DNA from 2 places in the Streptomyces sp. NPDC026672 genome. Region 1 is predicted to be linked to the other one. Evidence: riboswitches for the same ligand, from Rfam matches in the RefSeq annotation. Region 1 holds a riboswitch; the other holds the start of a gene.
What was found. Region 1 has a riboswitch for cyclic di-AMP ahead of AB0F77_RS09435 (NlpC/P60 family protein). Riboswitches for the same ligand answer to the same signal wherever they lie in the genome.
Positions count from the first base shown of each region.

Region 2: another riboswitch for cyclic di-AMP. It lies ahead of AB0F77_RS08565 (transglycosylase SLT domain-containing protein); the one in region 1 lies ahead of AB0F77_RS09435 (NlpC/P60 family protein).

Region 1 covers NZ_JBEZXS010000006.1:219,445-224,506, reverse strand. The annotation lists gene pcrA (DNA helicase PcrA) at 1-1,769, opposite strand, end outside; cyclic di-AMP (ydaO/yuaA leader) riboswitch at 2,115-2,283, shown strand; gene AB0F77_RS09435 (NlpC/P60 family protein) at 2,292-3,497, shown strand; gene AB0F77_RS09430 (hypothetical protein) at 3,685-4,668, shown strand; gene AB0F77_RS09425 (hypothetical protein) at 4,684-5,037, opposite strand.
Region 2 covers NZ_JBEZXS010000006.1:41,956-47,017, reverse strand. The annotation lists gene AB0F77_RS08570 (polyprenyl synthetase family protein) at 317-1,327, opposite strand; cyclic di-AMP (ydaO/yuaA leader) riboswitch at 1,987-2,167, shown strand; gene AB0F77_RS08565 (transglycosylase SLT domain-containing protein) at 2,173-2,664, shown strand; gene AB0F77_RS08560 (HAD family hydrolase) at 2,676-3,482, opposite strand; gene AB0F77_RS08555 (FAD-dependent oxidoreductase) at 3,670-4,872, opposite strand; gene AB0F77_RS08550 (ATP-grasp domain-containing protein) at 4,898-5,062, opposite strand, start outside.

The DNA.
Region 1 (5,062 bases):
AGGTTCTCGATCCGGGTCTCGTCCTGGGGGTCGGTGGAGGACTGCAACTCGGCGAGGTAGCCGGTGCGTTCGAGGACGGCCTCCAGCACGGTCGCCGGTCCGGCGCCGGACTCGACGATCGTCCGCAGGTCCTCCATCAGCGTGTTGAAGCGCTTGACGGCGTTCGAGGAGCGCGCGGCCATGCCGTACGCCTCGTCCACCCGGCGCAGGGCCTGCGGGAAGCTGATCCGCTCGCGCTGGGCGAGGGCGTCGATCATCGCCTCCGCGCGCTCGCCGATGCCGCGCTTGGGAACGTTGAGGATGCGGCGCAGCGGCACCGAGTCCTCGGGGTTGGCGAGCACCCGGAGGTAGGCCAGGACGTCCCGGACCTCCTTGCGCTCGTAGAAGCGGACGCCGCCGACGACCTTGTAGGGCAGGCCGACGCGGATGAAGATCTCCTCGAAGACACGGGACTGGGCGTTGGTGCGGTAGAAGACGGCGACGTCGCCGGACTTCGCCCGGCCCGCGTCGGTGAGGCGGTCTATCTCGTCGGCGACGAACTGCGCCTCGTCGTGCTCCGTGTCGGCGACATAACCCGTGATCAGCGCGCCCGCGCCCGCGTTGGTCCACAGGTTCTTGGGGCGGCGGGACTCGTTGCGCTCGATGACCGCGTTGGCGGCGGACAGGATCGTCTGTGTGGAGCGGTAGTTCTGCTCCAGGAGGATCGTCGTGGCGTCCGGGTAGTCCTCCTCGAACTGCAGGATGTTGCGGATCGTCGCGCCGCGGAAGGCGTAGATCGACTGGTCGGCGTCGCCCACGACGCACAGTTCGGCCGGCGGGAGGTCGTGCTCGCTCGGCGGTGTGTCCTCGTCGTGCTCGCGGGTGCCGACGAGTTCGCGCACGAGGGCGTACTGCGCGTGGTTGGTGTCCTGGTACTCGTCGACGAGGACGTGCCGGAAGCGGCGGCGGTAGTGCTCGGCGACGTCCGGGAAGGCGCGCAGCAGGTTGACCGTCGTCATGATCAGGTCGTCGAAGTCGAGGGCGTTCGCCTCGCGCAGCCGGGACTGGTACAGGGCGTACGCCTGGGCGAGGGTCTTCTCAAAGCCGTCGGTGGCCTGCCCCGCGAAGTCCTCCTCGTCGATCAGCTCGTTCTTGAGGTTGCTGATCTTGGCGCTGAACGACTTCGGCGGGTAGCGCTTGGGGTCGAGGTCGAGGTCACGGCAGACGAGCGCCATGAGCCGCTTGGAGTCGGCCGCGTCGTAGATCGAGAACGACGACGTGAAGCCGAGCTTCTTGCTCTCGCGGCGCAGGATGCGCACGCACGCGCTGTGGAAGGTCATCACCCACATCGCGTTCGCGCGCGGGCCCACGAGCTGCTCGACGCGCTCCTTCATCTCGCCCGCGGCCTTGTTGGTGAAGGTGATCGCGAGGATCTGGCCGGGATGCACGTTCCGCTCGCCGAGGAGGTGCGCGATGCGGTGGGTGAGCACCCGGGTCTTGCCGGAGCCGGCGCCGGCGACGATGAGCAGGGGGCTGCCGGCGTGGACGACGGCCGCGCGCTGGTTCTCGTTCAGCCCCTCCAGCAGGGCCGCCGCGTCGAGCGCCGGACGGGGGGCGCCGCCGCGGTAGTACGCGTCGCGGTCCGGGGGCGCGTCGAACTTCCCGCCGAACAGATCGTCCGGAAGCGGCTCCGGAGCGTGATCGTCCTCGGGCGGGGGCGGAGGTTCCTCCTCGGACCCGTGGGGGGCCTGGAGGTTCGCCAGGAAGCTTTCGTCAAAGAGGCTGCTCATCGCTCTCCGAGTCTAGGGCGCCCCACTGACAACCCGCCGCCACCCCGGGAACATCCCCGGATTCCGCGTCCGCACGACGCCCGTCCCACCGCCCACGACCACCCCCGGGTCGCCCGGTCACGGTGCGCGACGGGTCGCATACCACGAGGTGGGAGCCGTGGACGGGAGATCAGAAACGAACAAATCACCCTCGATCGCAGCACATCGATCACGTCCCGCCCCACCTTGACCAAAGGTCACGAAAATGTATCGGGCATATCACCCATCAACCTTCACAGGCGCCACACGAGTTGGCTACCGTTCCGGGCGGGCCGTACGACCTCCACCGGCGAACGACGCCGGGCCGCGCGGCCTCCGTCGAGTCCGGACGCCTGTGGGGCGGCCGGAGCCGGGGACCCACCGACCTTGGGGTGAATCGGCCCAACTCCCTTCGGGGACCGGGCCGTAGGGCAACCCTTCCGAACCACCCGCCCGAACCCGACAGCTAACTCGGTAGGCGGAACATGGAAGGAGTCGCCTCCTTTGGCGTCGCACCGCAAGTCCCGCCCCGCCGGTCCGCGCATCGCGGGCATGGGGACGCCCGTCCTCGCCACCGCCGCCCTCACCTCCGTGGCCCTGCTCTCCCAGACCGCCAACGCCGCACCCTCGACACCCTCGACCGACGGCAGGCCGAGCGTCGAGGAGGTCCAGAAGAAGGTCGACGACCTCTACCGCCAGGCCGAGTCCGCGACCGAGAAGTACAACGCGGCCAAGGAGCAGACCGGCAAGCAGCGCAAGCAGGTCGACACGCTCCTGGACGACGTGGCCCGTCGTACGGACGAGCTCAACAAGGCCCGCGAGGAGCTGGGGACGTTCGCCGCAGCCCAGTACCGGACCGGGGCCGCCGCGCCCGACACGGCCACGTTCCTGCTGGCCGACAGCCCCCAGGACTACTTCGACCAGTCCCAGCTGATGAACCGGATGACCTCCCGGCAGAAGCAGGCGGTCGACGACTACGTCACCCAGCAGTCCGCGACCATGAAGAAGCGGCAGGAGGCCACCAAGAGCCTGGAGACGCTCGACAAGTCGCAGAGCGAGCTGCGGACCGCCAAGGCGATGGTCCAGAAGAAGCTGGCCGGCGCGCGTGAACTGCTGTCCGACCTGACGGCCGAGCAGAAGGCGCGGCTCGCGGCGATCGAGAAGCAGAAGCAGGAGGAGGCCGCGCGGCAGGCCGCGGAGCTGGCCGAGAAGCAGGCGGCGGAGAAGGCGGCCCAGGAGAGCGGCGAGGCGTCCGCGTCGACGGGGACCTCCGGCTCGACGGACACCTCCACGTCGGACACGTCGGGGTCGTCGGACACCTCGGGATCGTCGGGGTCGGGTTCCTCGTACGCCTCCAAGGCCGACCAGGCGCTCGCGTTCGCCCGCGCGCAGATCGGCAAGCCGTACGTGTGGGGCGCCACCGGGCCGGACTCGTACGACTGCTCCGGCCTCACCCAGGCCGCGTGGCGGGCCGCCGGCGTCACCCTTCCGCGCACCACGTGGGACCAGGTGAACGCGGGCACCACGGTCTCCCTCGCCGACGCGCAGCCGGGTGACCTGATCTTCTTCTACGACGACATCAGCCACGTCGGCCTCTACATCGGCGACGGCATGATGATCCACGCCCCCAAACCGGGCGCCTACGTCCGCGAGGAGTCGGTCTACTACGGCGGCGCCTCCATCATCCACAGCGTGGTCCGCCCGGCCTGACCGGAGGAACCCGGGCGGGGCCGCCGGAGAAACGGATCCCGCCCGGACCCGCGCGTCGATTCGGGCGGCCTCCCCGTGCGTACCGGACGCCGCGCGCCCACGGGACGCGTCCCGCATCGGCGGGTTTTCGACGGGTGCCCGCGTGTGGGCGGGAGCGGAGCCGGGTGGTGATCCTTAGCATCGGGACATGTCCGGTTTCTCCCCTCTTCGTGTCTGGTGGACGCGGCGCCCGCCCGCCGCGGGGGCCGCCGTGATGGCCACCGGGATCCTGTCCGTGGGGCTGGAGCTGGCCGGGCACGCGTTCCTGTCCCGGGTCTTCCTGGTGCTGGCCTGCGTCGCCTGGCTCGCGCTCGCCGTGACCTTCGTGACCGGGCTGCTGCGGGAGCGGACGCGCTGGACGGCCGAGGCACGGACACCGGACGCGCTCACCGCCGTGGCCGCCACCGCCGTCCTCGGCATCCGGTTCTCGCACTTCGGCGCCCAGGGTGTGGCCGAGGCCCTGCTGGCGCTCGCGGCCGTGCTCTGGCCCGTCCTGCTGCTGCTCGCCGTACCGCGCTGGGGCCGCCGTATGCACGGCGGGGTGTTCCTCGCCTGTGTCGCCACCCAGGCGCTCGCCGCGCTGGCCGCCACGATCGGCGGGGCCGTGGCCACGGCCTGGCTCGCGCACGCCGCGCTGGTGCTGTTCTGGCTGGGCCTCGTCCTCTACGGCCTCGCCCTCACCCGCTTCGACCCGCGGCAGCTGACGGAGGGCGCCGGCGACCAGTGGATCGCGGGCGGCGCGCCGTCCGTCTCCGCGCTGACCGGAGCGGCGCTGCTCACGGCGGACACCCCGCGGCTGTACCTGTGGAACGAGGACGACCAGGACGTCCTGCGCAAGGTGACCGTCGTCCTGCTCGTCCTCGACCTGACCTGCTACGTCGTCCTGCTGGCCGGCGAACTGCTGCGGCCCCGCGCGCGTCGTGACGTGCGCAACTGGGACGTGCGCCGCTGGGCGACCGCCTTCCCGATGGGTATGACGGCGGCGGCCACGCTGTCGGTCGCCGCCGCCGTCGGCGTCCCCTGGCTCAGGGGCCCGGGGCAGGCACTCGTGTGGATCGCCGTGGCGGTGTGGGTCGCGGTCGCCGCGGGCGCGCTGCTGACGGCCCGCGCCGCGATCGGCTCCGCCCGCTGAGAGCGCCGCCGCACCTCACGTCCACAGCACCGCGATGAAGACGTTCACCACCGTCAGCAGGCCGACCAGCCCGAACAGCCGCTTGTCGACCGTCTCGTCGTCCCGCTTCACATAGACGAGCCCGAGGATCACGATCAGCACGGCGAGCTTCACGCCGATCTTGACGGTGTTGACGTGGTGGTCGTCGGCCTGGTTCAGACCGACCAGGACGACACCGGTCACCAGCATCGTCAGCGCGCCGTGCAGCATCGCGGGGACGAAGCGGGCGGTGCCCTTGCCGATCGACTTCATCTGGGTGAGGAAGCCACCGAGGAGCGCGGCGATGCCGATGATGTGCAGGCCGACGAAGAGATGGATGAGTACGTCCATGGCTCCGGAGCCTAGCCAGAGGCCC
Region 2 (5,062 bases), 180 kb from region 1:
GTGAGGAGTGGTGATTTCCGTGCTCACCATCAGACCAAATCCCTCCCCCGCAATCGTCACCCCTCGGTCCCAACTCCGTGTACACCTCCGGTATGACACGGGGAGGCGACGGAGGGACGGTCCCGTAGGGGGAGGGAGGGCGGCGCTCGGCGGGAGGCGGGCGGGGGCCGGAGTTCCACGGGGAAGGGGGCGTCCCACCCAACGCGCGTGGGGACGGTCGGCAGCCTCGCGGGGTGCGCCCCTCCGGGGTCCGGGGTGGAGCCCCGTGGGGGTGCTGTTCGAGGGACCGAGTCGGGTGGGTGGGCAGGAAGGCCGGCTAGCCCGCTCGGTGGACCACCGCGTCGCAGAGTTCCAGCAACGCGGCCTTCGCATCGCACTCCGGCAACGGCGCCAACGCCGACCGCGCGTCCTCCGCGTACCGCACGGTGTCCCGCCGGGCCTGCTCCAGCGCCGGATGCGCCCGCAGCGCGGCCAGTGCGTCGGCGTGCCGCGCGTCGTCCGTGAGGTCGGAGTCCAGCAGCTCGCACAGCGCGAGGTCCTCGGCCAGCCCCAGCCGCGCCGCCCGCTCCCGCAGCCGCAGCACCGGCAGCGTGGGCACGCCCTCGCGCAGATCCGTCCCGGGCGTCTTCCCGGACTCGCGCGAGTCGGACGCGATGTCCAGCACGTCGTCCGCGAGCTGGAACGCGACGCCCAGCCGCTCGCCGTACTGCGTGAGCACGTCCACGACCGTCTCGTCAGCCCCGGACATCATCGCGCCGAACCGGCACGACACCGCGACCAGCGACCCCGTCTTGCCGCCCAGCACGTCGAGGTAGTGCTCGACCGGGTCCCGTCCGTCCGACGGCCCCGCGGTCTCCAGGATCTGCCCGGTGACGAGCCGTTCGAACGCGACGGCCTGGACCCGGACCGCCTCCGGGCCGAGGTCGGCGAGGATCTGCGAGGCCCGCGCGAACAGGAAGTCGCCGGTGAGGACCGCGACCGAGTTCCCCCAGCGGGTGTTGGCGCTGTCGACCCCGCGCCGCACCGCCGCCTCGTCCATCACGTCGTCGTGGTACAGCGTCGCGAGGTGGGTCAGCTCGACCACGACGGCCGAGGGCACGATCCCGGGTGCGTACGGATCGCCGAACTGCGCCGCCAGCATCACGAGCAGCGGCCGGAAGCGCTTCCCGCCCGCGCGCACCAGGTGCTGCGCGGCCTCCGTGATGAACGGGACCTCGCTCTTGGTGGCTTCGAGCAAGCCTTCTTCGACAGCCGTCAATCCGGCCTGGACATCGGCTTCCAGAGCCTGGTCCCGCACGCTCAGCCCGAACGGCCCGACGACGGTCACGAGGGGTCTCCTGTCTGCTGGTGTCTGCTGGCGGTCACACGGTTTGTCGATAGGTCGCTGCCCTCACCCGAGTCAGCGTATCCGGTCATGTTTCGATCACCGATAGCGCCCACCCGGCCGGACCGGGCGGTACCACCGCTCGGCCGGTATGTTTCCCATCGGCCCATATGACTCATATGGGCGATATTTCTCGACTACACGTTACGTGCCGGGACAACGACCGACACCACACGCACGGTTCCACCCTCACCTCCGTCGATCGTGAGCGGTGTCACGTATACCCCTCGAAGGGTCACGGAAAAGCGAATTCCGCACCCCCGGAACACACCCCGGGAGCAATACCGACCGATGCGGACCGACGTGCCCGTTTTGCCGCTATTAATACTCCGATTCCCCTTGGTGGATATAACGGCCGAACCCCTCCGCGCGTGAGTTGGGTCACTTGTGCCCCTCGGGAGGAATACCTGGAGAAACCCTTGCACACCCTTGCCCGGCAAGCGAGTTGAGTGTTGGCAACCGCAAAGGATCAAGCGCCCCATACGCACCGGACCAAGGTCAATTGGTACGAGCCGCATGTCAGCCACTTGTTCCGGACATGTGCTGTCGCATACGTTCCGGGCCTGTCGGGCGAACGCCTAATCCTGCCGGCGTCCGACACGACCATCAACGAACTCATTCACGTACGGCAGGAGCGGGGGACCCAGGTAAGTCGCCGGACCGGAACGACACCCGTCGTACCGGAACGGCTCGGGGTGAAGTCGTGTCGCGTCCCCGCGACCCGGCCGGGCACCTCCCCGCCCGAACCCGACAGCTCACCTCGCAGGCGGCCGGAGAGGAATTCCGACATGCCCGCTGCCGCTCAGCACAGCCGTTTCCGCGCCAACCGCCTGGTGCGCACCCTCGTCGTCGCCGGTACCGGCGCCGCCGTACTCGCCCTTCCGCTGATCGGCGCCACCGGCGCCTCCGCGGCCCCCGCGTCCACGAGCACCACGCCCGCCACGACCCTGGCCGGCTACCCGAACAACCTCGACGGCTGGATCCGCGAATCCCTCGCGATCATGGCGGAGCGGCACATCCCGGGCACGTACAACGGCATCTACCGCAACATCATGCGGGAGTCCTCGGGCAACCCCATGGCCATCAACAACTGGGACTCCAACGCCGCCGCCGGCACCCCCTCCAAGGGCCTGCTCCAGGTGATCGACCCGACGTTCAACGCCTACCACGTGGTCGGCACGTCGTTCGACATCTACGACCCGGTCGCCAACATCACCGCGGCCTGCAACTACGCCGCCGCGCGCTACGGCTCGATGGACAACGTCCACGGCGCCTACTAGGCCGGCACCCCTCACGCGAACAGTCTTTCGAGGACGACGGCGATGCCGTCGTCCTCGTTGGACGAGGTGACCTCGTCGGCCACCGCCTTGAGTTCGGGATGCGCGTTGGCCATCGCGACCCCGTGGGCGGCCCAGTGGAACATGGGGATGTCGTTGGGCATGTCCCCGAAGGCGATCGCCTCCCGCCGGCTCAGCCCCAGGTGCTCGGCGGCCAGCGCCAGACCGGTCGCCTTGGTGATGCCGCTCGGCTGGAGCTCCACCGTCCCCGGCCCCGACATCGTCACGGTCGCCAGCGAACCCACCACCGAACGCGCCGTCGCCGCCAACTCGTCGTCCGACAGGCTGTGGTGGCGCAGCAGCACCTTGCTGATGGGCGCGCACCACAGGTCGTCGCGCCGCTCCACCCGCACGGCGGGCAGCGTCGGATGGGGCATCACGTACCCGGACTCGACGAGCGTGAGCCCGTCCACCCCGTCCTGGTCGACGGCCGCGTACACCTCCCCCACCTCGGCCTCGATCTTGCCGAGCGCCGTCTCGGCCAGTTCCCGGTCCAGGGTGACCGACCACAGCAGCCGGTCCGCTCCGGCGTCGTACACCTGCGCCCCCTGCCCGCACACCGCGAGGCCCGTGGAGCCGAGGACGTCGAGCAGCGGCCGCACCCTCGGCGCCGGGCGGCCGGTCACCACGAGGTGCCGGGCCCCCGCCTCGGTCACCCGCGCGAGCGCCGCGAGCGACCGGTCGGAGAGTGTGTCGTCACCGCGCAGGAGCGTTCCGTCAAGGTCCGTGGCGACGAGTGAACAGCGGGGAGGTACGGCCATGATCAGAGAATACGGACAACGCGCTCCGATCACTCACCCCGTCGTCCCGAGCTGTTCAACCCCGGGTGACCCGCGCTAAGTTGTGCGGTTCACCACGTCCGGCCCGCGGCCCACCGCGCTGTTGGAGCGCGGCTCGTCGCGCCGCCGGGACCGCGGCCCACCGCACCGCAGGGACGCGGGCGCGGGCTCAGCCGTGGGCCGCCGCCAGATGCGCGGCCAGGCGCGGCGAGGCGAACGCGGTGCCGCAGACGAAGCGCATCACCGGCCCGTACGAGGAGGCCGCGGGCAGGCCGGTGAAGTAGAGGCCCGGCACCGACGAGACGTATCCGGCGCCGAGCACCGGTGCGCCGCGGCTCACCGTGAGCGCGGTCCGCAGGCCCGCGCCGAGGAAGTCCATCGCGGCGGTGTCCACGCGGTAACCGGTGGCCGCGACGACGTGGTCGGCGACCAGCCGGTACGTCGCCCCGGTGTGGGTGCGCACGGTGAGGACCGTGCCGCCGTCCTCGGTGGCCGCGCCCAGCACGCGCTCGACCTCGCGGACCTCCACCTTGCCCTCGAAGCGGTCGCGCAACCACCAGGCGCCGAGCGGCCCGAGGACCCGGCGGACCAGGTAGTGGCGGGCGCGGGCCGGGAGATGACGGTAGGGCTGCGGGTAGTAGCTGAGGGCCCACAGCGACCAGGCGCGGCCGAAGGGCGACTCGGGGCGCAGCCGCGGCTGCTTCCAGGGCGGTGCGCCGAAGGCGACCCGGCCCCGGCCGCGCGAGACCACCCTGACCCGCGCGCCCGCCTCCGCCGCCAGCGCCGCCGTCTCCAGCGCGGACTGGCCGGCCCCGACGACGATCAGTTCCCTTCCGGAGAACCGGCCGAGGTCGTGGTGCTGGGAGCTGTGCGACACCGGGCCCGCCGGCGCCGGTCCGCCCGCCGTCGCCCCGGCCAGCTCCGGCGGGAGGTGCGCCAGTCCCGACAGGCCGGTCGCGACGACGACCGCGCGGGCGGTGAACGACTCCCCCGAGTCCAGATCGAGTTCGAAGCCGCCCCCGCCCCGCCGGTCGACGGAGACGACCCGGACCCGCTCGAGTCCGGGCAGCAGGTTGCGCTGGAACCACTCGCCGTACCCGACGAAGGTCTCCACCGGGATGACGTCCTCGTCGGTCACGAGCCGGCGCAGGCCGGCCGCGTCGCAGTAGTCGGCCAGGGTGTGGCCGGTCTGCGGGGCGTCGATGGTCGAGGCCGCCGGGGTCGACTTGAGGAGCATTCCGGCGGGCATGTGGTCGCGCCAGCTCACCATGGGGTCGCCGAAGACGCGGACGGGGATGCCGCGCGCCCTGAGATGCGCGGCGGTGGACAGGCCGAACGGGCCCGCACCGATGACTGCTACCGGTCGGATCACGAAGTCCCTCCCCAGGACGTGTCGCCTACTTCGTGCTGGTCGCCCCGCCGCGACGGTGGGTGCGCCACAGCTGATAGAGGTGCTTCGCGCCCGGCCGCACGAAGCGCGCGAGCATCGTGAGGAACGGCAGCGGGTCGTCACCCGCGAACCAGGCCAGCTCCGTCCCGCTCGCCCGTCGCGGCGCGTGCGG